DNA from 4 places in the Pontibacter deserti genome. Region 1 is predicted to be linked to each of the others. Evidence: riboswitches for the same ligand, from Rfam matches in the RefSeq annotation. Region 1 holds a riboswitch; each other region holds the start of a gene.
What was found. Region 1 has a riboswitch for S-adenosylmethionine ahead of MJ612_RS01420 (Na+/H+ antiporter NhaC family protein). Riboswitches for the same ligand answer to the same signal wherever they lie in the genome.
Positions count from the first base shown of each region.

Region 1 (7,503 bases):
GACATAAATATTGGTGTGTTTACAGATATTGGCTCTCCCTGCGAACATGTGATCAGGCACTTCAGCCAATGCCATGCTGCTTTCCTGGAAGCGAACTATGATGATGGCTTGCTGGACAGCGGACGATACCCATATTACCTGAAACAACGCATTCGGGGTAACTATGGGCACCTATCAAACGAGCAGGCGCTTACACTCTTTACGGAGCATAAACCACCGTTTATGAGCCATATCCTGTTATCTCATTTATCGAAAGATAACAATTGCCCTAAATTACTGAAGCAGCTTTTCGACCTGAATGCAGGCAACACTGAAGTTGTTATTGCTTCACGTTTCCAGGAAACGCCTGTTTATACTATAACTAACTCAGTTATACCTGTAAAGCATTATAAAGGGGAGCAACTGCAGCTTTTATAGTTTGCTGATAGTTAACAAAATAAAAAAAGCCCCGCCTGAGCTATACTTCAGGCGGGGCTTTTACTTATTATGTGTGTGTTACCTCAATTTGTGGCCTTTAGTAGCATAAAACCAGATGAACAGGTAAGCTGGCACCATTATCCAGTAAGCCTGCTGTGCATTGGTAAGGTCGGTAAGTTTGCCATAGATAAGCGGAAGTATAGCACCGCCGGCAATACCCATAATAAGCAACGACGAACCAATTTTGGTAAAGCGACCCAAGCCAGCAATAGCCAGCGGCCAGATAGCAGGCCACATCAGCGAGTTAGCCAGGCCCAGCAAAGCTATAAACAGCACCGAAATGTAACCATCAGTAAGTATGGCAGCAATAGAAAATAGCACGCCCAGCACCGCTGAGATCTTTAAGGCCACATCCTGCTTCAGGTATTTAGGTATGGTTATAATGCCGATAAAGTAACCCACCAGCATAGCGCCTAAGGTAAAGGAAGAAAAGAATTTAGCAGTAGATAACTCAATACCCTGCTCAGTGCCATAGTTGATGATCGTGTCGCCGGCCATAACTTCTACACCCACATACAGGAAAATAGCCAGTACACCCAGCACCAGGTTCGGGAACTGTAGCACACTTGTTTTACCGGTATTGGCAGTAGCTACGGTCTCGTCTTCCGCGTCAGTATCGATCTCAGGTAAAGATGAAATCAGTACAAGTATAGCCAGTATTACCAGCGATACCGCCACAAAAATATAAGGCGTAATTACACGATGAGCCAGTGCATCCAGCTCCTGTGCTTTCTGCTGCAGGCTCATAGTATCGAGCTGTTTTACAAGGGCATCAGCATCCAGAAAAAGTATGGCACCAAGCGCCAGGGGTGCCAGTATACCACCTATTTTATTACATATACCCATCACACTGATGCGCTTTGCAGCACTATCAGCCGGGCCAAGTATAGTTATGTAAGGGTTAGAAGCGGTCTGTAGTAAAGCAAGTCCGGTTCCCTGCACAAACAACCCCAGCAGGAATATTTCATAAGTTCGGTTAAGTGCGGCAGGTATAAAAATCAGGGCACCCACAGCCATAACGGCCAATCCGGTAGCCATACCTTTTTTGAAGCCGGTCGCCTTTAGCACCCACGCTGACGGAATAGCCATCACGAAGTAAGAAATAAAAAACGCGAAGGTAACGAAGTAGGCCTCGAAGTTGGTAAGCTCACAAGCCAGACGCAGGTAAGGGATCAGTACCGAGTTTAGCCAGGTAACAGAGCCAAAAATAAAGAACAGGGCGCCGATTATCAGGATAGCACGGGAATCGTTACGCGTTGCCTGAGACATCATAGGTTCAGTTTTAACAGACATAAAAAGTGTAGATAAATCTGTTCAAGATAATCTAATTTTTTAATAACTCCTTTGTTTGCAGTACCTGAACTATAAAAAATATGTGCGATAGCAGCCTAGCTATAATTTGTTTGTGCCGCAGGTAGAAGGCCTATACTTTGCGGCAGGTTGTGTAGCAGGTGTTATAGTTAGTGATTTACATGAATTCACCAGATGGGATATGATAGGAGCGGCCTTTAGGCAACACGTGCATGATCAGGTTCTCAACACAAAGGGCTTGTCCTTTTTCTATACTGTTATAGTTGTTCTCCTCCAGTTTCCGCCCATCAATTACAACTACCAACCCTGAGCCTATAGTTTCGATGCAGTTGTTTTCAGTTATCATAATACCTGTGTCTTCGCCAAGCCCAATACCAATGTGGGTAGGGTGGCCGGCAATAGCTTCGATAAGGCGAGGTATGCGACGGCGGTTTACAAAATGTGTATCAATGATAACATGGTCCAGTATACCCAAGCCTGGAGCTAATTCCACGGTACCTTTAATGAGCGGGTCAGTCTGCAGAGAACCACTTATCATGATCCGGGATAAAGCCATGGCACCGGCACTGGTTCCTGAGATAAGAAATTTATCTTCCTGCTGGTAGCGTGTTTTCAGGATATGGAGTGCTTCTGAGTTCTCAAAAATCGGGATGATCCGACACTGATCACCTCCGGTAAACATAACCGCATCTGCTTTCCGTAGCCGTTCCAAAAAGTCTGGTCGCTTAGTATCTTCAGGTTGCTGAATGGGCAAAACACCTACGTTGTCGCACCCAAGTAGTAAGAAAGCATCTGTATAGATCTGGCCTGCCGCTTCCGGGGTTATGGTTGCTGAAGTCACTACTTCGATGCGGGTGCCCAAGCCATGCAGTTCATCGTGTATGCGTTTTAGAATCCCTTCATCTACAGCATTTTGATGGTGAACTATACCTTCTGATACCGATTCATTGCCTTTCTTTTCGTTGCCACCTATGGCTACTATTTTTCCTTTGGGTACCTCCATAACCTGCAGTTGTTTAAGTATAAATCTATCAGAAGCAGCATGACTAACGCGTTATACTTTATACGTTAGATGAAGCTTTTACCCAAAGGTTACGATGTTTGGAATACCCAGCCATTACAGGTTCAGGATCATGTCGTTTAGTTTGCGGGCATCGAGTACAGCATTACCTAAAATGGTGTTGTTAAAGAAAACCCATACCTGCTTTTCATCCTCCAGCCACTCTTTCACCATATAGGCATAACGTTCCAGTTTATCATCGGAATAAGCAGAGGAGTACATTTTCTCGTCGCCGTGCAGGCGTAGGTAGGCAATGTTGGTAGTTGTTACCTCAGTACCCGGAAAGCGTTTGCCTGCGCTGGCAATTACAGTGGTAATGTCATAGTCTCGCAGCAGGTCCAGCGACTCATCAGTAAACCACGATACATGGCGGGCTTCCAAAGCAAAAGCCTGATCCGGGTATTTATCGCGGAGCAACCTGTAAAACGATTCTGCTGTTGGCCTATGGAAACGGAAGCTGCCCGCGATCTGCACCAGTACCGGGCCAAGGCGATCACCCATTAAACTATAGCTGGCCATAAATTTGTCCAGCGGGGCCTCAGCATCTGTAAACTTGCGTTTATGGGTTATTTCCTGGTTTAACTTTGGTGCAAATTTGAAGTAGGACGGAGTAGTAGCCAGCCATTTCTCCACAGTTTTAGCCATCGTGAAATGATAAAAGCTGCTGTTTATCTCGGTTGAATTGAAATGGGTAGCATAGTAGGATAGCCGTTCCGCGGATTTCAGCTCTGGAGGGTATAGTACTTCCAGCCAGCGATAGCTCCATCCCGATGTGCCCATGTATAAGTTTGGTATATGTTCCATAGTATAGCGCAAGGTGTTGCAGCTACCTACGTTTGGAAAACCGGGCAGTTAAAAGTATAGCTTACTTAATTTAATGAGAAGCAAACGTTAGAATATGTATGTGATTTTAATTCAGTTGTTTAGGCTTGCTGTTGAGATGTTTTTACTATCTGGGTTTGCATTATTAAAAGCTTGGGCCTTACCTTTGCAGCATCTTTATCAAGATTTATAAAGAAGAGGGGAGAGAGCAGGCTCCGCGAACCTCTAGCAACCAGCAAAACAAATTGAAATGGTGCTAACTCCTGCCCAGTTTTGGGATATATAAATTAGTAGCATGTTAGCAAAATCAACAAAAACAGCCTTTTATTTACCAGCATCATTCTTTAAAGTAGCACCTGCCACTTCATGTTGCTGCTGTTGCTGTTGCTGTTAATCCATATCTTTTTCTTGCTTAAGCTGCACATACCAAACCGGTAGCAGCTGCACTTTATACTTTCAATTCATTTTAATTTTTATTTCCAGGCCTGTTGTTACCGGAGTTACTCTGGGCAGCTAAAGGTATTATTTCTTCAGTTTTTATGGATCAGATCAAAAAGACAGGTGGAACAGCTCTCGTTCCATTTTTGGTGTTTGTTGTATTATTTCTTGGCGCCGGTTTAGCGTTAGACGACTTTTATGCTTTGCCTTCGCCGGTGGCGGTAGTGTGCGGTATTATCGCTGCATTTATACTTTTAAAAGGAAGTATAAATGCTAAAGTTGATGCCTTTATAAAAGGATGCGGCGATTCACAGATCATCACAATGTGTGTAATTTATTTGTTAGCCGGTGCATTTGCAGCTGTTTCTGAAGCAATAGGTGGCGTAGATGCCACAGTAAATCTCGGGTTAACTTACATTCCGGTGCAGTACCTTGCCTTAGGTGTGTTTTTACTGGCTTCTTTTTTATCTACTGCTACCGGTACGTCGGTTGGGGCTATAGTGGCCTTAGGGCCTATAGTTGTGGGGCTGGCCGAACAAAGTGGCTCTCCGCTACCAATTATGTTAGGTGCTTTGCTGGGCGGAGCCATGTTTGGTGATAACCTTTCTTTTATCTCAGATACCACCATTGCTGCTACCCAGACCCAGGATTGCGACATGAAAGATAAATTCAGGGTGAACCTGCTGATTGCCGGGCCTGCCGCTTTTGTAACAATTGGTCTTTTACTTTTTGCAGGATTACAGACTACTGCTGCGCAGGAGGTATTGCCTGTAGCAAAGGAAATTGATTTTCTGAAAATAGCACCTTATTTACTTGTGCTGTTCCTGGCAGTATATGGCATAAATGTATTTGTGGTATTGGTGTTAGGTATACTTGCTTCAGGTGTAGTAGGTATAGCCGGCGGTGATCTGGATGTGTTGCTGTTCAGTAAGAAAGTTTATGAAGGCTTTACCAGCATGACCGAAATATTTCTGCTTTCGATGCTTACAGGTGGACTGGCAGAAATGGTAAGACAGGCTGGGGGTATTCAGTTTCTATTGAACAACGCCAACAAGATGATTAATGGCTATCGCTCTGCACAACTGGGAATAGGTCTGTTAGTGAGCGGCGTGAACAGTGCTATTGCTAACAACACAGTATCCATAGTTGTAACCGGGCCGGTTGCAAAAGAGATCAGCCAGCGGTATGCTATCAAAAGACTGAAAACAGCTGCTATCATTGATATCTTTGCCTGCATTGTGCAGGGATTGCTTCCTTACGGCGCACAAATACTGATCATGCTTAATTTTACTGGTGGTAAGGTTCAATTTCTGGATGTGCTGCCTTATGCGTGGTATCTGTACCTGTTGCTTTTATTTACTTTGCTGGCCATTTATACCCCTTTTGTAGACAGGTTCTTACTTAAAAAAGAGGTTAATAAATTACAGGCAAGGGAAACTGTTGCTAATTAGACGTGAGTCGAGAACAACCTTGTTAATAAAAAAGAGCCGCTTAACTACGTGTTAAGCGGCTCTTTTTAGTCTGTAGCTATCAGCTGATTAACGTACCTGAAACAACCACTCCAAGGCTTCTTCTGTAGTTGTGAAAACTTCCAGCTGTGTGTTTCTTTCAAATGGCAATTGCTCCAGCATCGCATAAATTCGTGTCGAATCCATCAATGAAAGACTTTCCAGGGTACTCAGGCGTGCAAACTTTTTAAGCGCAACCTTAGGCAGTAGTGGTGCTACATGCTCCAATATCCAGTTCTGGTCCGCGAACTCAATGTAATGTATAGCCCGTGAATCACTTAACCAGTACTCATATTTGTTTTCAACGGTAAGCTCTGCTGCCTTCAAAAAGCTTTTTCGAAACTCTTCGCTCTTAGGGTGCTGTGTCCATTTTACAAAAATATACTTTGCACGATCATCAGCTTCAATCTTTACATATTCGTCCTGGTATATAGTGCATAGTTGCAAGGCAACAGCATTATAGGTTTCTCCTTCTTGCATATTATTTTTTATTACTCATTATCTGTTGTAAGTAGCCAGCCTGTTGCTTCTGCCTCCGATAAAAAAAGCTGAGACGAAAAAGCCAGGTTTGCTTTCTTCATCCGGGCATCTATCGCCTCGCTGGTCATTTGTTGTATGGCATCTGCCGAGTTTATGATAGCCAGTTTCTGAAGGTTACTTTTGGATAATACAGCCACCGAGTTTGAAACAAACCACGTTTGGTCTGCCAAAGTTAATATTCCTCTGCGATGGTTGTTTATCAGCAACAACTCTATCTTGTTTTCCAGCAGGGCACGAACTGCTTTTAAAATTCCATACCTGTATTCTCTGCTCGACGCAATTCTCAGCCACCTGAGCACTAACAACTTTTTATTCAGATCAATTACAATCTCCATAAAGTCTGTGCGGCAAACGGTTGTGTTTGTAGCTTCTTCTTTGGCCTCATCCTGCACCTCCGCAGTAGCAGTTACTTCAGATGCCGCTAAACTACGTAGTATTTTATGGTTGCAATCCACAGGAATCCAGATGCTGTCTCTGGAGCAGATGTTTTCTGACTGTTGAGGAAGGAGCCATTTCTTCCCTTCTTCGGTACTATAAAAAACCTTCACTTGGTAAGGCAATTTTATACCTTCCTCTTCAATAGATTTATGTACCCGGAACTGTTGTTCATCTCCTGAAAGTACTCTGGCACTTCGTACTAAGGTAGTATTCAAAAGTGCTTTCTGTAAAAAGTCAGATGTGCTTTTCTGATCAACTAGAGTCGGGTTACCAAACTTAGTAAAATCGATCAGAATGTACTTTATTTTTAGTAGTGCAATACAAATACCTACAAACCGAATATGATGTCGGTATTCCAGACTGCTTACTGGTTGTTGCCATGCCGCCTCAAGGTATTTAAGAGAAGGGCAATAGCTTATTTTAAGAGCATCTGCATCTGTGCCGCATGCTGTTTTGTTGTTTTCTTTTACATAGCACAATTTGCCCATTGATTGATTTACCGGGGTTTCATTTCTGGTTACTTTTCCTGAATAAGATGTTGGATACTGCATTACAAAATACTCCTGCTTCCAGACATTCCGAAAGCTAAAATTAAATGGTTTTACTATCTATAAATCAATTAATTAACCGGATACGGTCTTATTAACTAACTATAAACGCTACAGGTTCAATTGTTTTATTTGTTCTTGCAATAGTTATATAGGTGGTAAGTTCTGAAAACTATAAATTAACAGTAAGTGCATGCAGAAACCATACATTATACTTCATAAAGCCATTATGTTTCTCATCAAACTCCTGAAATTCGGAGAAGCAAAATCTGAAATTCTATGAATTGTTAAAAAGCAAAAAGTCAGTCAATTGGAAGCCTGGTTTTAGAATGATCAACTGTTTCTTAAAACTGTTCTTGGA
Region 1 is NZ_JALPRS010000001.1:333,027-340,529, forward strand. Features, by position in the region: gene MJ612_RS01400 (MBL fold metallo-hydrolase) at 1-417, shown strand, start outside; gene MJ612_RS01405 (sugar MFS transporter) at 496-1,770, opposite strand; gene MJ612_RS01410 (cyanophycinase) at 1,946-2,791, opposite strand; gene MJ612_RS01415 (DUF72 domain-containing protein) at 2,906-3,652, opposite strand; SAM riboswitch class I at 3,855-3,959, shown strand; gene MJ612_RS01420 (Na+/H+ antiporter NhaC family protein) at 4,210-5,559, shown strand; gene MJ612_RS01425 (hypothetical protein) at 5,647-6,096, opposite strand; gene MJ612_RS01430 (hypothetical protein) at 6,108-7,145, opposite strand.

Region 2 (7,503 bases), on a different contig from region 1:
CAGCTTTTCAGTGGCATCCGGGTGGCGGTTAAAGATCACATCTTCGATCAGGTCGCGCAGCTCGGTTGGTATTTCACTGTACACACCCAGCATACCCGCATTCACAATACCCATGTCCATACCTGCCTGCACGGCATAGTATAGAAATACGGTGTGCATCGCTTCACGCACAATATCATTGCCCCGGAACGAGAACGACAAATTACTTACACCACCGCTTACCAGGGCATGCGGCAGGTTCGCTTTTATCCATTTTACAACCTCGATATAATCTACCGCATAGTTGTTATGCTCTTCTATACCTGTGGCAATCGCCAGGATGTTCGGGTCAAAAATAATGTCCTGTGGCGGGAAGCCAACTTCGTCTACCAGTATGCGGTAAGAGCGTTCGCAGATCTCTTTTCTGCGCTCCAACGTATCGGCCTGTCCCTGTTCGTCAAATGCCATCACCACTACAGCGGCACCATACTGGCGTACTTTACGAGCTAATTTCTTAAAGGCTTCTTCTCCTTCTTTTAAGCTGATAGAGTTAACGATAGATTTGCCCTGCACACATTTCAACCCGGCTTCTATCACGCTCCATTTCGAAGAGTCGATCATGATAGGCAGTTTGGCAATGTCAGGTTCGGAAGCGATCAGGTTCAGGAAGTTGGTCATGGCCTGCTCCGAATCGAGCATACCTTCGTCCATGTTCACGTCTATGATTTGTGCGCCACCTTCTACCTGCTGACGGGCAACTGCCAAAGCTTCTTCAAACTGTCCGTTAACTATAAGGCGTGCAAACATCTTGGAGCCAGTAACATTGGTACGTTCACCGACATTCACAAAAAGGCTTTCGGGGGTAATGGTAAGGGGCTCGAGGCCGCTGTAGCGTGGGAGTGGAGCTACCGGAGTGGGAGTGTGCGGTTTATACTTTCGCACCAAGTCTGCAATTACTTTGGTATGTACTGGCGTAGTGCCACAACAACCACCTAGTATATTTACTAATCCCTCTTTCAGGTATTCTTCTACAATTGCCCCCATTTGCTGGGCTGTTTCGTCGTAGCCGCCAAATGCATTTGGCAAACCGGCATTCGGGTAAGCGCTGATGTAACAGTCTGATATTCTTGATAACTCCTGGATGTGTGTTTTCAGCTGACGAGCACCTAATGCACAGTTAAAGCCCACGCTAAGTATAGGTGCATGTGAGATGGAGTTATAGAAGGCTTCTACAGTCTGTCCAGACAAGGTACGGCCGCTGGCATCGGTTATAGTTCCGGAAACCATGATCGGCAGTTCTTTGCCGCCATCATTTACAAATTGCTGTATCGCAAAAAGGGCAGCCTTACAGTTTAACGTATCAAAAACGGTTTCTACCAGCAGCAGATCAGAACCACCATCTACCAAACCACGCACCTGCTCATAGTATGCCTCAACCAATTGATCAAAGGTAATGGCACGGTAACCAGGGTTGTTTACATCCGGAGAAAGCGAAGCCGTACGGTTAGTCGGGCCAATGGCACCAGCTACAAAGCGTTTGTGCGAAGGATTCTTGGCTTGTATCTCATCTGCAGCTTCACGGGCTATCTTCGCAGATTCATAGTTAAGCTCATACACCAGGTGCTCCAGGTGATAGTCGGCCATGGCTATACTTGTTCCGCTGAACGTATTGGTCTCGATAATATCGGCACCAGCCTCTAGGTACTCTGTATGGATGGTCTTGATGATATCGGGCCTAGTAATAGAAAGCAGGTCGTTGTTTCCTTTCAGGTCGGAGGGGTGATCTTTAAAGCGCTCGCCGCGGAAATCAGCTTCCTGTAGCTGGTAACGCTGGATCATGGTGCCCATGGCGCCATCAAGCACAAGTACGCGCTCTTTAAGCTGCTGGTAGATCGGATGTGTTTTGGTCATGGCTGGTGTCTTTCTTCTCGTAAGTCTTCTGCATTGTCTTATCAAGAAGGACACCCTAAGGCAGGATATACTATCTTATCTTTTCCCGGCTAAAGTATAGCTGGGAAGGGAATTAGCACCAGGCTTGTACAAGGTTGCTAAGACGTCATAGGGCCCTATCCCTCAGTCTTTCTTGATAAGAAGTTGCAAGTTAATACACTTATCCGCAAAACGCGAATTTTTGTTGCATTAGAATATAACTATAATCACTAATACAACTGATGTGCTTCAAAACAGAAAAGGACACATTAAGTGTCCTTTTCCTAAAAGAGTTTGGTCGTTTCCGATTAATTACTCTTCTTAGTTTAGTATACGATCAGTAAAACGCTAAGTTTCTACATTTTACATTTAAACAAAATAAAAAAAGGGATGCCTTTCGACATCCCTTTTTAAATCTGCAAAGGTTCGTATTAAGCTTCTGCTACTACGTTAGGAATTACAGAAACGTAAGAACGGTTCTTAACGCTTTTCTTAAATTCTACTTTGCCATCAATAAGTGCGAACAAAGTGTGGTCTTTACCCATACCCACGTTCTTACCTGGGTGGTGTGCAGTACCTCTTTGTCTTACAATGATGTTACCAGCGATAATGTCCTGGCCACCATAAATCTTAACACCAAGTCGTTTTGAGTGCGACTCACGACCGTTGTTAGAACTACCAGCTCCTTTTTTGTGTGCCATTTTGTTTTACTATTTAATCAGGCCTTAGCCCGAAATGGTTCTACGATAAATTTCCTCTTACTGCTTATCCAATGCTCTCGATCAGAACTTTAGTATAGTCAGAACGATAACCTCTCGACTTTCTATACCCTTTTCTTCTCTTCTTCTTGAAAACACGGATTTTCTCGCCTCTAACGTTGCCAAGGATTTTACCAACCACTTTAACACCGCTTACGAATGGAGCACCTAAGGTAATGGTTCCGTTATCATCTGTAAGAAGAACATTGGCGAACTCAACGGCGTCACCTTCATTGCCGGAAAGCTTGTTAGCGTAGATGAACTTACCGCTCTCTACTTTGGTCTGTTGACCTGCGATTTCTACAATTGCGTACATCAGCTTCAATGTATGTTTAAAATTTAGTCTGCAAAAGTACGGTGCTTAATTTTAATTTGCAAACACTTATAACTTAAAATGTTCGCAGATTTCAACAGCACTTTCAGGCATTGTGGATAACCATGTTGATATACACGTGACATTTTTTTTGCACCTGTTAAAAACTGCCATAACAACAAACAAACTAGGTAGTTACAAGCAAAACAGGTTTTTCACCTTTTCCACAAAACAAATTTACAGGTGCGCAAAGCACATAGATTAAAACCAGAAACCTACACTTCTTTTTGTACTCTCGCTCTTCATATATGGCAAAACAGCATGTTTAAACACTATAAGCCGGCATTTCATTGCACTTAACAATTATTTAATATATAATTTACAATATATTAACTATCTAATATGACATATACATCATGTGTATAACGGTGTTAATTTCAGCATAACAATCACACCTACAACCACTTAATTATTTGTGCATAAATTGAACAACTTTACCCCCTACTTTCAAGTTCAATTCTCTATATTTGAAGTCACGATACTACCAGGTACCTGCCGGGAACCCGTCAAAAACAAAAGTAAACATGGGGTGTTTTCTAAGCTGATTAGCTTACCCCTTCAACCAATAAAACATTTAGTAGCTTATGGAGCCAATATTACAAGAAAACCCAAACCGCTTTGTACTGTTTCCGATTCAGCATGATGAGGTATGGCAGATGTATAAAAAGGCTGAAGCCAGCTTTTGGACTGCAGAAGAGATCGACCTTAGCCAGGACCTGAAAGACTGGGAAAACCTGAACGATGGCGAGCGTCACTTTATCAGCCACGTGCTTGCATTCTTTGCCGCATCAGATGGCATCGTGAATGAGAACCTGGCGATAAACTTTATGCAGGAAGTACAGCTACCGGAAGCGCGTTGTTTCTATGGTTTCCAGATCATGATGGAGAATATTCACTCCGAAACATACTCGCTCCTGATCGACACTTATATAAAGAAGCAGTCTGAAAAGGATTATCTCTTCAATGCGCTGGAGACCGTGCCATGTGTAAAGAAAAAAGGCGAGTGGGCACTCAAGTGGATCAACAGCGAGAACTTTGTTGAAAGACTGGTTGCCTTTGCAGCTGTAGAGGGTATTTTCTTCTCCGGTTCTTTCTGCTCTATTTTCTGGTTGAAAAAGCGTGGCTTAATGCCAGGCCTGACCTTCTCTAATGAGCTTATCTCCAGAGACGAAGGTTTGCATTGCGATTTTGCCTGCCTGCTTTACTCTATGCTGCAGAACAAGCTTTCTGAAGAGCGAATCCATACTATTATCAGGGATGCAGTAAGTATAGAGCAGGAATTTGTGACAGATGCGCTGCCGGTTGACCTGATCGGTATGAATGCAAAACTGATGAGCCAGTACATTGAGTTTGTGGCTGACAGACTACTAGTAGCACTTGGCTACAGCAAGATCTACAATGCTGCTAACCCATTCGACTTTATGGAAATGATCTCGCTGCAGGGCAAGACCAACTTCTTCGAGAAACGTGTAGGCGAATACCAGAAAGCAGGTGTACTAGGCGACAAAGACAAAAATGTTTTTTCGCTGGACGAAGACTTTTAATAATATCAGAAACTAACTATATTTAAGTGGCAAAGGAAATCAAAACTCCGGAAGCCGCTTAAATACTCTTACATACCTTACCGGACAGTGGCTGAAGTATAAACTAAACTGCAAACCTGTACCGGTACCTAAGCTGGCCCTGGGCCATCAAAGGGGAATCTCATCCCCACTATATAGTAAAAGCATTTGGCTTTACCTATAATCTATTGTACTACAACGGCTTATACCACACCGCGTATTAGCTGGCAGTATCTTATACTTTAAAAATTCGGCTTACTGCTTTGGCAGAAGCTTCCTGAAATATATCTGTTAAGAACCCGGGCTTTTTAATCCCGCTAATTGTATACACTATGTTAGTTGTTAAAAGAGACGGTCGCCGCGAATCCGTTAAATTCGACAAGATCACTGCACGCATCGAGAAGCTGTGCTATGGCTTACATGCTGATTATGTATCGCCGATTGAAGTTGCCAAGAAAGTAATTGATGGTATTTATGATGGCGTAACCACTGTTGAGCTGGACAACTTGGCTGCTGAAACAGCGGCATCGCTTACTACCAAGCACCCGGATTACGCGGTACTGGCAGCACGTATTGCTATCTCTAACCTGCACAAGGTTACCAGCAAGTCGTTCTCCAACACCATGAAGCGCCTGTATACTTACACCGACCCTAAAACCGGAGAGAATGCATCGCTGCTGGCGAAAGATGTGTATGAGATCATCCGTAAGCACGCCGCTACACTTGACTCTACAATCATTTACGACCGCGACTATAACTACGACTACTTCGGCTATAAAACACTGGAACGCTCTTACCTACTGCGTTTAGATGGTAAGATTGTAGAGCGCCCGCAGCACATGCTGATGCGTGTGGCCGTTGGTATACACAAAGATGACATTGAAGCTGCTATCGAGACATACAACCTGATGTCGGAGAAGTGGTTTACACATGCTACGCCTACCTTATTTAACGCCGGTACACCTAAGCCTCAGCTTTCTTCGTGCTTCCTGCTGGCCATGAAGGACGACAGCATACCAGGTATTTACGATACCCTGAAGCAGTGTGCGCAGATCTCACAAAGTGCCGGCGGTATTGGTCTGAGCATTCATAACATCCGTGCAACAGGTTCTTACATAAAAGGTACAAACGGTACATCCAACGGTATCATCCCGATGCTGAAGGTGTTTAATGATACGGCCCGCTACGTAGACCAGGGCGGTGGTAAGCGCAAAGGTGCTTTCGCTATTTACCTGGAGCCTTGGCATGCCGATATCTTTGATTTCCTGGAACTGAAGAAGAACCACGGTAAAGAAGAGAACCGTGCCAGAGATTTATTCTATGCCCTTTGGACACCAGACCTGTTTATGAAGCGTGTGGAAGAAAACGGTGACTGGAGCCTGTTCTGCCCGAACGAAGCACCTGGCCTTGCCGAGTGTTGGGGTAAAGACTTTGAGCGCCTGTACGAGAAGTATGAGCGTGAAGGCCGTGCCCGCAAAACGGTAAAAGCACAGGACCTATGGTTCCATATACTGGAGTCGCAGATAGAAACCGGTACCCCATACATGCTGTATAAAGATGCCGCTAACAGCAAGAGTAACCAGCAGAACCTGGGAACTATAAAAAGCTCGAACCTGTGCACCGAAATTATGGAGTACACCGACGAGAACGAAGTAGCTGTTTGTAACCTTGCATCGCTGGCCCTGCCGCGTTACGTGAAAGATAACGGCAACCATAAAGTATTCGACCACCAGAAGCTGTTTGATGTAACTTACCACGTTACGCTTAACCTGAACAAGGTAATTGACATTAACTATTACCCGGTAGAGGAAGCACGCAACTCTAACATGCGCCACAGACCTATTGGTTTGGGTGTGCAGGGTTTAGCAGATACATTCATCGCGCTGCGTATGCCATTCGAGAGCGAAGAAGCGAAGCGCCTGAACGAAGATATCTTCGAGACGATCTACTTTGCATCCATGACGGCTTCTAAAGACCTGGCTAAGAAACAAGGTGCTTACGAAACATTTAAAGGCTCTCCGTTATCGAAAGGCCAGTTCCAGTTCGATATGTGGGGTGTAACGCCTAAGTCGGGTCGCTGGGACTGGGAAGAACTGCGCAAGGAAGTTATGGAGCACGGCGTACGTAACTCGCTGTTGTTAGCACCTATGCCTACAGCTTCTACAGCACAGATTTTAGGTAACAACGAATCGTTTGAGCCTTATACTTCTAACATTTACCTGCGCCGCGTACTGAGTGGCGAGTTTATGGTGGTTAACAAGCACCTGCTGAAAGATCTGATTGCGCTTGGCCTGTGGAATGACAAAATGAAGCAGGATATTATTGCAGCTAACGGCTCGGTACAGGATATCCCGAACATCCCGCAGAACATTAAGGACTTGTATAAAACAGTGTGGGAGATCAGCCAGCGTACAGTAATTGATATGAGTGCCGACCGTGGTGCTTACATTTGCCAGAGCCAGTCGCTGAACCTGCACGTAATGAACGTGAACTTCGGTAAGCTGACTTCGATGCACTTCCATGCCTGGAAGCGTGGCCTGAAAACAGGTATGTATTACCTGCGCACCAAAGCCGCTGTTGATGCCATTAAGTTTACTGTAGAGAAACAAGCCGCCGAAACCCTATCGCCAGTTTACAACCAGGACCAGAACCGCAGCGACATGGCCTGCTCACTTGATAACCCGGACGCTTGCGAAGCTTGCGGGTCGTAAAGTATAAAGTATTGATAATAGGAAAGGGAGGCTGAATAGCTTCCCTTTTTGTTTTATAGTTCAGACGCTAGCAGGAGCTGCGCACGCTGCTAGGTCTTTTAGATCTCGTCTTCTTCAATAAGTGGAGTTATACTTGCAAAGTCGGCTGCATTTTCTTTATGAAACTTCGTGTACCAATCTCTATCACCAAA
Region 2 is NZ_JALPRS010000003.1:84,327-91,829, forward strand. Features, by position in the region: gene metH (methionine synthase) at 1-1,890, opposite strand, end outside; SAM riboswitch class I at 1,963-2,072, opposite strand; gene rpmA (50S ribosomal protein L27) at 2,340-2,609, opposite strand; gene rplU (50S ribosomal protein L21) at 2,674-2,982, opposite strand; gene MJ612_RS15240 (ribonucleoside-diphosphate reductase small subunit) at 3,624-4,583, shown strand; gene MJ612_RS15245 (ribonucleoside-diphosphate reductase subunit alpha) at 4,934-7,312, shown strand; gene MJ612_RS15250 (transposase) at 7,411-7,503, opposite strand, start outside.
Region 2: it holds a riboswitch for S-adenosylmethionine, as region 1 does, so the genes downstream of both, metH (methionine synthase) here and MJ612_RS01420 (Na+/H+ antiporter NhaC family protein) in region 1, are expected to answer to the same signal.

Region 3 (7,503 bases), 1.2 Mb from region 1:
GATAAGAAGGCGTATATACATCAAATGGCTGAGGCAGTAGTCCGTGACGAGAGATAACATAAATTTTCCCTTTATGGCCCTGTGCTTTAAGACTACCAACTAAGTCTACCATTGTCAGGCTGGAACCAATCAGTAATAAGGAGGCATCAACAGGCAAATCTGCCAGCCCTTTTGCAGCCCAGGGAGAAGCAACATATTTACTGCTTTGATAAAATGCAGCATCAGGTATGGGGAGCTGGGCTGGTGGAAAGTTGCCGAGAGCCAACACCACTTTATCTGCTTTTATAGATTCATGATCACGAAAATCTACCTGGAAGCAATTGGCCTTCCTCTTTACTGAAATAGCCTCGTCATATACTTCTACAAAGTTTATACTTGGGTGGGCCTTCATTTTTGCTTCCTGCAACCGGGCTTTAAGGTAGTCCCCGAAAATAAAACGAGGTATAAAGTCATCTTTACTGACAGGGTGCTTTAAATGCTTTTCATAACGATGCTGTTGTGCTTCGAGCCAATAGAAAAAATCGAGAGGATGTTCCGGAAACAGACTCATAGCCGAAGCAGGAACATTTAAAGGTTGAAACGTTAATTGGCTGGAATAGGCAATTCCGCGGTTCATCCTATACCTGTCCTGGTCTATCAGGTTAATGGTGGTGTTACATGTAGCGTTGTGAAGCAGGTGAATAGCCGTTAATGTGCCGCTTAAGCCTCCTCCGATAATTGCAATAGCCATAGGTGCTATAACTTAAGTAAACTGAAACTTTGATTAATCAGACAAACAAAACCTATGCTGGTAGCCTGTGCAATAGTTTAGTATAGTAAGAGAGCAGAAGTTTAACCTGTACCAGGTAACTCAATAATATCTGGTATTACGCCAGTTAACCTGTATGGTTTGTTGTCCGAACAGCTTGTTGAGAGACTGAAATACTGCTGAACACATCATAAAGCAACCACAGGTTTAAAGTATAACAGGGATAAATGGCAGTAGTTTAACCGATGTACGTACATTTTTTTGCTGAAATATTTGCAATTCCAAAATTCTGCATGCAGCTTTGCAGTGTAAAGTCAATATACCTACACAGTATTTGATTTATAAAGAAGAAGGGAGAGAACAGGCTCTATGAACTTCTAGCAACCAGTTATCAAACCAGGTGCTAATTCCTGCCTAAAAAATTTAGGGGATATAAATTATCAATCATGAAAATCACAACAAATAACCTTATCGGTTCTTTATTGCAGAAAAGCACTTTATCTTCTTTCGGTTTATCTCTTCCGAATACTATTTCTACTTGTTGTTGCTGCTGTTGTTGCTAAACCAGCTGCGCATTCTGTTGCCTATACTTTCTTTTAGGTAAACTATAACACATTACGTACGCAGCCGCCAGGCATATTAACCTTTTGCGCTTAAAGCAAATAAGGCGAAGGTTTGCTTTGTCTAAAGCTTTCAGTACCTGAAGGACTTGTTTTTGCCTGCCTCCCTTACATTCAAAAGCTCTGCCTTTGCAGGTGAGCTATACCTATACTTTCAATTTTAATTTTTACAGAGAATCTTATGTCAACTTTATCATCTGAAAAACCATTTGCAATTTTCCATGAACACCAGGAGTGGTTCCGTCCTTTATTTAATGAATTGGATGTCCGCGGCATTGCATACACACGCCTGAACGCAGCAGAACATACCTATGACCTGGCATCAGCGGAGCAGAACTATAGCCTTTTCTTTAACCGCATGAGCCCCTCTGCTTACCTGCGTAACAACGAGCAGGGCATATTCTATACACTTAATCTGCTTGCTCATTTAGAGGCTAAAGGTGTAACCGTGATCAACGGCTATAAAGCTTTCCAATATGAAACTTCCAAGGCGCTGCAGTTATCGTTGCTGGAAAGACTCGGACTTCCTTATCCTAAATCCCGTGTCATTAACCATGCCTCGCAGGCAGTTAAAGCTACAGAAGGATTGCGTTACCCAATCGTTGTAAAAGCGAACATTGGCGGAAGCGGTGCTGGCATTATACGTTTCAATTCTCCGGAAGAGCTGGCATTAGCTGTTGCCTCTGGCCAGGTAGAACTAGGTATAGACCATACCGCACTGGTACAGGAATTTATACCTGCGCGTGGCGGCCATATAAATCGTGTGGAGACCTTAGGCGGCAAATACCTGTATGCTATTAAAGTTTATACTTCAGGAGAAAGCTTTAACCTGTGTCCTGCAGACATTTGCCAGACTACCAACGGTAAAGAACTGGTAAGAAACGCCTGCGCTATTGATGCACCTAAGAACGGTATGAGAGTGGAAGGATTTACACCACCACAGGGAGTGATAGATGCTATTGAGCGCATTGTGCAGGAATCAGGTATAGATGTTGGCGGTATAGAATATACCATCGACGACCGTGACGGACAGATTTACTATTATGATATAAATGCCCTTTCGAACTTTGTGGCTGATGCTGTTAACGTGATCGGGTTTAATCCGCATGCTAAGCTGGTAGACTTTTTAGAGGCAAAAGCACAATTAAAGAGAGAGGAGGTATAGGCATGGAATTCGGATATTGGTTACCGGTTTTCGGCGGCTGGCTGCGCAACGTGGAAGAGGAAAGCATGGCCCCGGACTGGGACTATGTAAAAAAGCTGGCACAACGCAGCGAAGACTGGGGCTATAGTCTTTCTCTTATCGCTGAGTTGTTCCTGAACGATATTAAAGGAGAGCAGGCTCCCTCTCTTGAGGCATGGTCTACGGCTGCGGCACTGGCGGCAGTTACCGAAAAACTGGAGATAATGGTGGCTGTGCGCCCTACGTTCCATAACCCGGCTATACTTGCCAAACAAGCTGCCAACATTGCCCGGATCAGTGGCGACAGGCTTTCGTTAAATGTGGTGTCGTCGTGGTGGAAGGATGAAGCAACTAAGTATGGCCTTCACTTTGAAGAGCATGATGACCGCTATGCCCGCACAAAAGAGTGGCTGGATATTGTAACCAATGTATGGGAGCAGGATCATTTCTCTTACCAGGGTAAATACTATCAGGTAGAGAACAATGTGTTACAGCCAAAGCCAAAGAAAAAGCCATTTATATATGCCGGAGGTGAGTCGGAAGCGGCCAAGACCCTGATAAGCACGCAATGCGATGGTTATGTAATGCATGGCGATTCTCCTGAGCTGATAGGCAAGCGCATTGAGGATATGAAACGCCGACGCGATGCCCTAGGGTTACCACCTATGAAGTTTGGTGTGGCAGCTTATAGTATAGTTCGCGACTCAGACCAGGAAGTGAAAAAGGAATTTGATCGCATTACCAATGTAAAGGAATCTGCAGCCGGGTTTAAAAACCTGGAGCAGTGGGTATCAGGCACGCAACTGGAGCGCCAGCTTACCCTGCAGGATTATTCTGTTTCAAACAGGGGACTACGTTCCGGGCTGGTAGGTACGCCAGCCCAGGTGCAGGACCGCATCGCCGAATTTGAGGCTGTTGGTGTAGACTTTTTCCTGTTACAATGCAGCCCTCAGATCGAAGAAATGGAGCGCTTCTCTGAATCTATCATAAATGTTATTGCCTAAACTTATCATCTGAGCTAAGCAAGGAAACCGAACAAGATTATACTTATAGTTTAACCCTGCTCAAACCTTTCCTTTGCTGACGCACCTGAACAAACCTTTACTAATCTATACTACCTTCCCCTGCCGCTTAACCTACGGCAGGGATTTTTATTTAAACCTACCTGATGTAGCTAACCCATTCTTCGATCATAGTAAGGCTATACCTTAAACTCCGTACCTGAAGCAGATCGTGCTGCTGTTGATACCCTAGTTAAAATGTGAGCAAGTACAGTATGCTCAACATCTTTCTGATAGAAGCTCGTATACTGCATATAACTCTTGAAAATGATTTATGAATGAGGTTTCTACTGCTTCAGCAACAACGGTACAGCACCCTAAATTAAAAGAACTGGCTGCTACAGCCATTTGCGGAAACGATATCACGTCTTCCTGTTTATATGTTTCGGCGCTGGCTATTATTTATGCAGGGCAGTATGCATGGGTGGCACTGCTGATGGTAGGTGGGGTTCTCTATTTATTCCGGAGTATCTATGGTGAAGTAGTGGGAGCTTTGCCGCTAAACGGCGGAGCTTACAATGCATTACTAAACACAACCAGCAAAAGCACAGCCTCGCTGGCTGCCTGCCTTACTCTGCTTTCCTATATGGCCACCGCTGTTATTTCGGCAAGTGAGGCCATGCATTATGTGCACCACCTTTGGGAAGGGCTACCTATTATTTATGCTACTATTGCTTTGCTAGCGCTTTTTATGGGGCTAACCATAATGGGTATCGGCGAATCTTCTATAGTGGCCATCATTATCTTCATCACGCATATTTCCACCTTAACCCTGTTATTGATAGTCGGGTTTTTCTTCCTTTTTACACATGGTTTTGATACGCTTACTCTTAATTACAGCCAGCCTTTGGAAGGGAGTATCTGGAGGGCCTTGTTCTTCGGTTTCGCGGCTGCCATGCTGGGTATATCCGGGTTTGAGAGCTCGGCTAACTTTGTGGAGGAACAGGAGCAGGGCGTATTCCCTAAAACCTTGCGTAATATGTGGCTGGCAGTTACCATCTTTAATCCTTTAACTGCTTTTCTGGCCATTGCCATACTGCCATTACCTGCTGTAAAAGAAAACCAGACTGCTTTATTGGCTTATATGGGTGAGGTAGCAGGCGGAGATTGGTTAGCTGTTCTGGTATCTATAAACGCTGCCATGGTACTGAGTGGCGCGGTGCTTACTTCCTATGTCGGGGTTACAGGCTTGGTGCAGCGCATGACACTTGACCGCTGCCTGCCACAGTTCCTGTTGACCACAAATAAGAAAGGTTCGGCTTACCTCATCATGATCAGTTTCTTTCTGCTGTGCGTGTCTATACTTCTTATTACAGCTGGCGATATTGGAGCCCTGGCGGGGGTGTACACCATTTCTTTCCTTGCTGTAATGGCATTTTTTGGTATTGGTAATGTTCTGCTCAAGTTTCGCAGAAATCGTCTTCCGCGTCCGGTTCGTGCATCTGGGTTGGTGCTGTTTATTGCTATTTCTGCTGTATTAATGGCCCTAGTAGGTAACGCTATTCTAAACCCGGCTTATGTATGGGTGTTCCTGAAGTATTTTATACCTACTGTGTCGCTGGTGCTTATCATGTTGTTCCGTATAGAGCTGCTCATCTTTTTTGCTTTTCTGGTACGACAGATAGAGCAGCCACTTAAAAAGATCATACCTTTTAAATCCTATACTATAAAACGCCTTATCCATACCATAAGGTCTCAGCAGTTTGTCTTCTTTACAAAAGGAGATAATATAGCCAATATTAACAAGGTGATGCGCTACATTGTTGAAAATGAGCATACTAACCGGATTAAAATTGTTAACGTGCTGAAGGAAGGAGAAGAGCCACCTAAAAGATTGATGCATGAAGTAGAAGTGTTGGATCTGGCCTATCCCGAACTAGTAGTAGATTTTGTCATCATCAGGGGGCATTTCGGTCCGGACCTTATTCAGCAACTGTCAGAAAAGTGGGGCATACCAAAGAATTTTATGTTCATTGGCTCGCCCGGTGATCGGTTCCCCTATGGTTTGCAGGAACTAGGTGGAGTGAGGTTAGTTATTTAAGTTAGTTGTACTATTATAATCAGTCTCTTTTCTAACAGAAAAATCAGGTTTTGAAAAAAATGAGTTTTTGTTTACTACAGGTAATTGATTTTCAAGTATAGCCAGCACAGTCTGTATCACAGGTAACAGTTCTTTCTACTACTTTCATATAAGGTGCACCCTGATACCTGTACAGCGTTAGCAAACAACAAGCCTGAAAGAGATGATTTCTTAATTTATAGCACTAACTGATGTTGTTAAGCGCTGCATACATATAAGCCCCTTTAGTAATATAAGACAACTGCTGACAACTATGAGAATAGCGACCTATAATGTGAATGGTATAAATGCTCGGCTACCTGTCTTACTCCGGTGGTTACAAGAAAAAAAGCCGGATGTGGTATGCTTGCAGGAGCTGAAGGCACCTCAGGAAAAATTTCCGATACAAGTTATTCAGGAAGCTGGTTATAACGCTATCTGGCACGGGCAGAAGAGCTGGAATGGTGTTGCTATACTTACCCACAGTTTGGAGCCGGTAGAAATACGTCATGCATTGCCAGGCGATCCGGATGATATGCAGAGCAGGTATATTGAAGCTGCAGTAAAGGATATCATTGTTGGCTGCTTATACTTGCCAAACGGAAATCCTGCTCCCGGTCCGAAGTTTGATTACAAATTACACTGGTTTGAAAGGTTAGCTACTCATGCGTCTGAACTACTGGCAACTGACAAGCCTGTAATATTGCTCGGTGACTTTAATGTGATACCAACTGAACGGGATGTATACAGGCCAGAACGTTGGCTTGATGATGCCTTATTCAGACAAGAGACCCGTGCTGTTTACCAAAAGCTACTGGAACAAGGGTGGACGGACGCATTACGTAAAATTTATCCTAATGAGCAAATCTATACTTTCTGGGACTACTTCCGCAACGCCTTTGGGCGCAACGCTGGTCTAAGAATCGATCATGTATTGCTTAGCCCACCACTTGTTAACCGGCTTACAGCAGCCGGGGTAGACAGGGAAGTAAGAGCCTGGGAAAAAACGAGCGATCATGCCCCCGTCTGGATAGAGCTGACAGATTAAAGCATTAGTACCAAAACAAGTATAGATAAGATCTGACTTGCAGGGGGTTATAAAGCTAAGATGCCAGATTGGTGTTAGCATACATAGATCCGATCATATCCTCATACTTTTTAACAATTACCCGGCGCTTCAGCTTAAGCGTAGGAGTTAGTTCGCCGTTCTCAATCGTCCACTGGTTTGGCATCAGCACAAACTTTTTTACCTGTTCTACAGGGTTAAACTGTTTGTTATAGTTATTGATGGCATCCCGGATAAGGGCTTTAATCTGTTTGTCGTTTGTTACTGCCTGGTCGCCGGGGTAGGGCTTGCCCTGTTGGGTATACCATTGTTTCAGTGTCTGGAAGGCGGGCACAACAAGCGCACCTACAAACTTTTGCTGTTCGCCAACTACCATGATCTGCTCAATCCAGTCGCTTTCCACCAGTTTGTTTTCGATGGGTTGTGGTGCCACATACTTGCCACCGCTGGTCTTGAAGAGTTCTTTCTTACGGTCTGTTATTTTCAGGAACTTACCATCTACCATAGTTCCAATATCACCTGTGCGCAGCCACTCGCCGTCCATCACTTCAGCAGTCAGGTCAGGGCGCTTGTAGTAACCCATCATCACATTCGGGCCTTTGGCAAGTATTTCACCATCTTCGGCAATTTTCACTTCCACACCGTCCAGCAGCGGACCTACAGTGCCAAACATTCGGCCTGCTTCGTTGTAACGGTTTCCGCTGATGATTGGAGATGTTTCGGTAAGGCCATAACCTTCCTGTATCACAATGCCGGCGGCGGTAAA
Region 3 is NZ_JALPRS010000001.1:1,487,947-1,495,449, reverse strand. Features, by position in the region: gene MJ612_RS06450 (FAD/NAD(P)-binding protein) at 1-730, opposite strand, end outside; SAM riboswitch class I at 1,085-1,187, shown strand; gene MJ612_RS06445 (ATP-grasp domain-containing protein) at 1,550-2,533, shown strand; gene MJ612_RS06440 (LLM class flavin-dependent oxidoreductase) at 2,536-3,555, shown strand; gene MJ612_RS06435 (APC family permease) at 3,887-5,653, shown strand; gene xth (exodeoxyribonuclease III) at 5,946-6,719, shown strand; gene MJ612_RS06425 (AMP-dependent synthetase/ligase) at 6,775-7,503, opposite strand, start outside.
Region 3: it holds a riboswitch for S-adenosylmethionine, as region 1 does, so the genes downstream of both, MJ612_RS06445 (ATP-grasp domain-containing protein) here and MJ612_RS01420 (Na+/H+ antiporter NhaC family protein) in region 1, are expected to answer to the same signal.

Region 4 (7,503 bases), 1.7 Mb from region 1:
CGTTAGGTATGTCGGAGAGCAAAGTTAGCTTTATTTTTAAAGGGCGAAAATTTTACGTCTTTACTTCTACTGTAGAAGTAGTAGTCTTCACGAAAAAAATGGGTTGAAAGACTTGGGCTTGTATACTCGCAAGTATAGGTAAAGTTTTATATTATAAACCCTATAGTTTGTATTTTTCGATGTATTTGTAACTTTCTATGCTTTGGCGGGTGCTTTAGGTGCCGGAGAAAAATGTGCAATGTTACTGGCCATACCTCTGAAGATGATATAATGAAAGGGAAGCATAGCAAACCAATACAACCTGCCCAGCAACCCATCAGGGCGAAAAGCTGCTAACTGCTCCAGGTAGTAACCATCTTTTTCATTAATTATTCTGAATTGCAGCCATGCCTCGCCGGGTACTTTCATTTCTGCATATAACAACAAACGCTTTTTAGGGCGATCTGCAACCAATATGCGCCAGAAGTCAATACTATCGCCGACCCTTATTTCTGTTGCGTGTCTACGGCCCCGTTTAAGGCCTACACCGCCAGCCATCTTATCCAGAAAGCCACGTATTTCCCATAAAAAATCTGTTTTATACCAGCCCCGCTCACCACCTATACGCCAAATATTCTCCAATACAACTGCAGGATCCTGTTCAATTTTAATACGTTGTTTATCAGTAAGTAAACCGTGCTCAGGTATTTGTACAAAATCCATATAATTAAGCTGCATCGTGCCACTTACCAAGGCATCTTTCCAACTGCTGATCACCATGTTCTGCTCAATTTTGGCATAAGCCAGTTGTAGCGCTTTCTGGTAGGGCAGGTTCTGATGCGGTATGATTTCCTGTATGCGGTTATCCTGTACGATGGTGTCGTTCCGGAGGCTCTCCACTAAACTGCGGGCAATAGCAAAGCTGGTGCTGGTAACAAAGTATAGCCAGTAAGACGATAACCTGGGAGTGAGGACGGGAACAGTAAAAATAAAGCGTTTTAAGTGGCGCACTTCTGCCAGCTTCTCCAGCATTTGTTTATAGGTAAGTATATCCGGGCCGCCAATCTCTAGCCGTTTTTCATAACAGGCAGGGTTGCCTAATGCAGCAGTCAGGTAATAGATCACGTCCCGGATGGCAATAGGCTGGCAACGGGAGTTAAGCCAGTGGGGTGTAATCATCACGGGTAATTTTTCTACCAGGTCACGGATTATCTCGAACGATGCGCTACCCGAGCCTATGATAATGGAGGCACGAAGTACGGTTAAATTTGCTTTTGCCAGGTCTAGTATATCTTCTACATGCCTGCGGGAGGCCAGGTGCTTTGAAAGATGTGCAGCATTGGAAATTCCGCTCAGGTAAATGACCTGCTCAGCAGATGTTTGATTAAGATAGGTAACAAAATTTTCGGCAGAAGTTTGTTCTGCTTGTTCAAAGTCATCTCCCCAGGCACCCATCGAGTGCACCAGATAGTAGGCTGCATCTATGTCTTTAGGTAAAGCTTCCAGGGTATCTGGTTGCAGCAGGTCGCCTTTAAAAATTTGTACTTTATCTTTAAGTGAATCCTGCAGTTCGAAGCGACGGGGGTCGCGCACCATACTTATCACCTCATGCTGTTGCTCCACAAGCACAGGTAAAATTCTTCTGCCAATATAGCCGTTCGCACCTGTTAAAAGTATCTTCATGTGAGCAAGTTCTGGTTGTATATCCCGACTTAGCAACAGAAAACTTTCGGCTATGTTCAGGTCATTTTCTTGTTATGTATTAGTAACTATAACCGGGTTGTGCTTTTATTTTATACTTATGCTTTTGGATGTAAGATGTTGGTTTACAGGTTTAAATGTTTAAGTTAGAAAAATATTTTTATAAAAAACATATCCGTTATTTTGTTTTTTGAGTAAAGGTAGTCTAAGTTTGCATCATCAAGTCAATTAACCCTTACGGTTGTTGATTTATAAAGAAGCGTGGAGAGACAGGCTCTGTGAAGCGCTAGCAACCTAACCCCTATGGTAAAGGTGCTAATTCCTGAATCCGGAAATTCGGATGAATATAAATTGATAGTAACATGAAAAAGGGAATCAAGCCAACACAGCACAGTTTTGTATTTTATCCGGTAGCCAAACTACACGGAGCATCTCATTTATTTGCCTTCAGGTCCATCATGTGCATGCCGACCTGTTGTTGCTGCTGTTGCTAATCTTTTAGCTTCCTGAACAAGTGTGTCCGGCAGACTTCTGCAGGTAAATACCTGTAGTTCCCTCTGCTGCATCCGCACATCTTTTTTGCATTTCGCAACTCAACTCATTTTATACATTTTAATCAGAACCACTATGTCTACTACACATCGTTTCGAAACATTACAATTACATGCAGGCCAGGAAATCGATCCAACAACACGTTCCAGAGCAGTGCCTATCTATCAAACAACCTCTTACGCTTTTAAAGATGCTGCCCATGGTGCCAACCTGTTTGCCCTGAAAGAATTTGGCAACATTTACACCCGCATTATGAACCCTACCACCGATGTTTTCGAGAATCGCGTTGCAGCTCTGGAGGGTGGTGTGGCCGCTGTGGCAGTTGCTTCAGGGCAGGCAGCCCAGTTTATTGCACTTACCAATATTCTGCAAGCAGGGGATAATTTTGTGAGTACCAGTTTCCTGTATGGTGGTAGCTATAACCAGTTCAAGGTTTCTTTTAAGCGCTTAGGCATAGATGCCCGTTTCGCAGAGAATGATGAAGTGGAAAGCTATGAAAAGCTGATAGATGAAAATACGAAAGCCATTTACCTGGAAACAATTGGTAACCCACGCTTCAATATTCCGGACTTTGAAAGTATAGCTGCACTTGCCAGAAAGTATGATATACCGCTGGTGGTGGATAATACATTTGGAGCAGGCGGTTACTTATTCAGGCCACTGGAGCACGGAGCCAATGTGGTAGTAGAGTCGGCTACCAAATGGATAGGCGGGCACGGTACAAGTATAGGTGGCGTGATTGTAGATGGCGGAAACTTTAACTGGGGCAACGGTAAATTCCCGCAATTCTCAGAACCATCAGCAGGGTACCATGGCCTCAACTTCTGGGAAGTATTTGGTACGGATGGTCCGTTTGGTAACATCGCTTTTTCTATCAGGGCAAGGGTAGAAGGCTTACGCGATTTTGGGCCGGCAATTAGTCCGTTTAACTCTTTTCAGTTGTTGCAAGGCCTGGAAACACTTTCGCTAAGGGTAGAAAGAACAGTGCAGAATGCACAGGCACTGGCAGAGTGGCTGGAGCAGCACGACCTGGTGGAAAGTGTAAACTACCCGGGTCTGAAATCCAGCAAGTACCATGAGTTGGCTAAGAAATACCTGAAGCGCGGTTTTGGCGGTGTACTATCCTTTAAACTGAAGGGGGATAAAAAGCAGGCAGAAACTTTTGTAAATAACCTGCAACTGGTGAGCCACCTGGCAAACGTAGGCGATGCTAAAACTTTGATCATTCACCCGGCATCTACAACCCACCAGCAACTCTCGGATGCAGAGCAATTAAGTGCAGGCGTTGAGCCAACCTTGCTTCGCGTTTCAATTGGCATTGAGCACATAGAAGACATTAAAGCAGATTTTGAACTGGCCTTTGCTGCTGTAAAAAATGCAGTGCCAGAACCTGTGCTTAACTAGAAATTCATATGTCCACACAACAACATACTTTTCATTATCAGCAGGAGTTTAAACTGGAGTCGGGGTTCTCGTTGCCCGGCTTCCAGCTTGCTTATACTACCTACGGCCAGTTAAACCTGCAGCGTAATAATGTGGTGTGGGTGTGCCATGCTCTTACCGGCAACGCTGAAGTTACTGATTGGTGGGGCGGCCTTTTTGGAGAAGGTAAGCTATACGATCCTGAAGAATGGTTTATAGTTTGTGCAAACATGCTGGGCGGATGTTATGGATCGACGGGACCTCTCTCTATCAACCCGAACACGCTTAAACCTTACTTCCATAGTTTTCCGCAGCTCACAAACCGTGATATAATAGGTGCTTTTGACCTGCTGCGGCAGGAACTGGAACTGGAGCAGGTGCACACGCTCATAGGCGGGTCGTTGGGTGGGCAACAGGCATTGGAATGGGCGTTGCAGAAGCCGGATGTTTTTGCAAGGTTGGTCCATGTGGCATCTAATGCGCGTCATTCCGCCTGGGGAATAGCCTTTAACGAAAGCCAGCGGATGGCCATCCGTCAGGACCCGACCTGGGCTAGTAATAGTGAAACAGCAGGCAGGGAAGGGTTGAAAACAGCCAGGTCCATCGCGATGCTTTCTTATCGGCACTACATAAGTTACAACCTTTCGCAGCAGGAGCCCGGCAATAGCATTACCGATAACTACAGAGCCTCCAGTTACCAGGTATACCAGGGCGATAAACTGGCTAAACGCTTTAATGCCTATACTTACTGGTTGCTAACAAAGGCTATGGACTCACATAACATTGGGCGTGGCAGGGGCGGAGTGGAGAAGGCACTACTTCATCTGAAAGCTAAAGCACTGTTTGTAGGGGTAAATACCGATCTGCTATTTCCGGTGGAAGAGCAACAATTCCTGAATCAACAAGTGCCAGGTTCTGCATTTGCGTTGCTGCACTCCAACTATGGCCATGATGGCTTTTTAGTGGAAACGGAACAACTGACGGAGGCTATCCGCAAGTTTTATAAATCTGAAACTGTAAACCAACCATACTACTATGAAAAACAAACCGTCTGACATCAGGCTCGGGATATTCGGGTTCGGGTGCGTAGGGCAAGGCCTTTACGATGTACTGCAAACCATTGAAGCGGCAGGTATAGAAGTAGCAAAGATTTGCGTGAAGGACAAAGAGAAGCTGCGTAGTCTGCCATCTTCAGCTTTTACCTATAACCCGCAGGAGCTGTTGCAGGATGAAAGTATAACTATACTTGCGGAACTGATAAGCGATGCTGAGGATGCTTATGGTATAGTAAAACAGGCACTGCAGGCAGGTAAAACTATAGTTTCGGCAAATAAAAAGATGCTGGCCACACACTTGCCCGAACTACTTGAACTACAACAGAAGTATAAAGGCACTTTATTATACGAAGCAGCGGTAGGAGGCAGTATCCCTATCATCCGAATACTGGAGAGCTACTATAGTTCGGAGCCATTACAGCAGGTCAGCGGAATTCTGAATGGTTCTTCCAATTTTATACTTTCTAAAATGGAAGCCGAAGGATTGAGTTATACCTGTGCTTTGCAGCAGGCACAGGAGCTTGGTTTTGCAGAGGCTGACCCAGCACTGGATGTAGGAGGTTTTGATTCGGTAAACAAACTTTGCCTGATAATAGCGCACGCTTTCGGGGTAAGCGTTAAGCCGGAGCAGGTGCTGCGGTTTGGGATTGATTCCATTACAGAACATGACCTGAAATTTGCTGAGCGTATAGGTGCCAGAATAAGGTTAGTAGCAACCGCTGTGGTAGATTCTGGCGATCAATTATATGTTCGGGTGCTGCCCGCTTTGGTTTCTGAACAGAGTGAACTTTATAGAGTGACCAATGAAACAAATGGCGTAACTATAGCACCTGTTTTTGCAGGAGAACAGTTTTTAAAAGGACGGGGAGCCGGCAGCCATCCTACAGGTTCTGCGGTATGGGCAGATGTATCGGCAGCATTGTCAGGGTATCGCTATGTATATCCTAAAGCAGATACCAGAGCCATTGCATTAAGCAAAGAATATAAAATCAACTTGTATCTGAGATGTCCTTCCAGTTTAGTGTTACCGGCAGCTGACTTTATAGAGCTTAATAAAATATCAGAATCAGAAGGGGTAGCATATTATACAGCAAGTATAGAAAGCGAAACGCTGAAAAGCTTATCTGCTTATTTGGCTGCAGAACGCATATTTATGGCTGAAATCACTCCTGCACAGGCTCATAATATTGCACTGAAAAATTGCAATACAGAAGCAGTTGTTTATAGCTGATTTGTGTGTTTTCGAATTGATATTTTAATGCAACTCCAGAGAAGCTGTTTTTATTGTATTATATAGAGGGTTTAGAGTTGAATAAGTATACTAAATAGTAGTGGTAAACAATGGCTATTAGTTGTAAGTGTACGTACAATAAGTAGTTACGAACACTTTATGAGCCATGACTATGAAAACGTTTTTACCCTGTATTATAACTATAATAATGATCTTTACATTAGCCGGCTGCAGGCAGGATAATGTATCCCCGATACGGAATGTTCGCTTTGATCCGAAACTCCTGAACCCCCTGAAAGCAGCCGGTGGCTGTACCAACTATAGTTACTTCTCTGGCGCTAAACTCCGAAACCTTGGAACCATAAATACGAGCCGTGTAGTGGTGGCTTTCGACGAGAACCTGACACAGGCGCAGCGCGAGCAGGTAATTACAAGATATGGTTTTGTGGCAGGCATACACAGCCAGCGTGCCAGCCAGACTGGAATGATGTTTACATTAAATTTAATGAACGGGCTTAACTGTGCCCAGACAGAACAGGCTATTCGTGAACTCGCAAAAGACAAAGCCATAAAATATGCAGGCCCTTATTTTGTGATGGATGGTAACCAGCAGATAGGACTTAGCAATGAGGTGATGGTGAAAACAGATGCTGGTGGAGTGCCATCGCTTAAAGAGTTTGCTGCCAACTATCATGCTAAACTGATTGGGCCACTTGGTGCAGATACTTACCTGCTTCAGGTAGATAAATATTCCAGAGGTAATGCATTAGAGCTATCTGACTTACTGAAAGAGCAGAAAGGCATTGCACACGCTACTCCGGATTTTATACTTGCGCAGTAGTTATGGCCAACCAAAATTAAAAGCCCTGCTTTCACTTTGTGAAGCAGGGCTTTTAATTTTTTATACTTTAGCTATACTATAAATATACAGCATTCGCTTTCTCCCGCAGGTTATACCCCGAGGCCATCACTTCGCCGTAAGCGCCAGCCGTTCGGATAGCCACTAAATCGCCACGGTTAGTCTCCGGAAGTATAACTGCCTTTCTGAAACAGTCGCTCGACTCGCATATAGGGCCTACCACATCGTACTTTTCTTCCGGTTTTTCGCTTGTCAGGTTCTCTATCTGGTGGTAAGACTGGTACAGCGCCGGGCGAATCAATTCTGTCATACCCGCATCAAGTATAGCAAAGTTAGTAGTTATACCCTTTTTGATGTACAGCACTCGTGAGATTAGCGTACCGCATTGGGCTACCAGTGACCGGCCTAACTCAAAATGCACCTGCTGCCCCGGACGAACCTCCAGGAACTGGTTAAACAAGTTAAAGTAGGCTTCAAAATCAGGGATAAGGTTTGCATCCGGATTGTAATAGTCTACACCCAGGCCACCGCCCACATTTATATGTGGCAATGTAATGTTATGGGCTACAAACCACTCCTGAAACTCATTAACACGCGTGCACAGATTCTTGAAAACAGTTAGGTCTGTGATCTGAGAACCAATATGGAAGTGGATACCAATCAGTTCTATACTTGGCAATGTTTGCAGCAACTCAAGTACACTT
Region 4 is NZ_JALPRS010000001.1:2,032,188-2,039,690, reverse strand. Features, by position in the region: gene MJ612_RS08830 (SDR family oxidoreductase) at 196-1,662, opposite strand; SAM riboswitch class I at 1,927-2,033, shown strand; gene MJ612_RS08825 (O-acetylhomoserine aminocarboxypropyltransferase/cysteine synthase family protein) at 2,308-3,636, shown strand; gene metX (homoserine O-acetyltransferase MetX) at 3,645-4,709, shown strand; gene MJ612_RS08815 (homoserine dehydrogenase) at 4,690-5,940, shown strand; gene MJ612_RS08810 (hypothetical protein) at 6,149-6,781, shown strand; gene lysA (diaminopimelate decarboxylase) at 6,858-7,503, opposite strand, start outside.
Region 4: it holds a riboswitch for S-adenosylmethionine, as region 1 does, so the genes downstream of both, MJ612_RS08825 (O-acetylhomoserine aminocarboxypropyltransferase/cysteine synthase family protein) here and MJ612_RS01420 (Na+/H+ antiporter NhaC family protein) in region 1, are expected to answer to the same signal.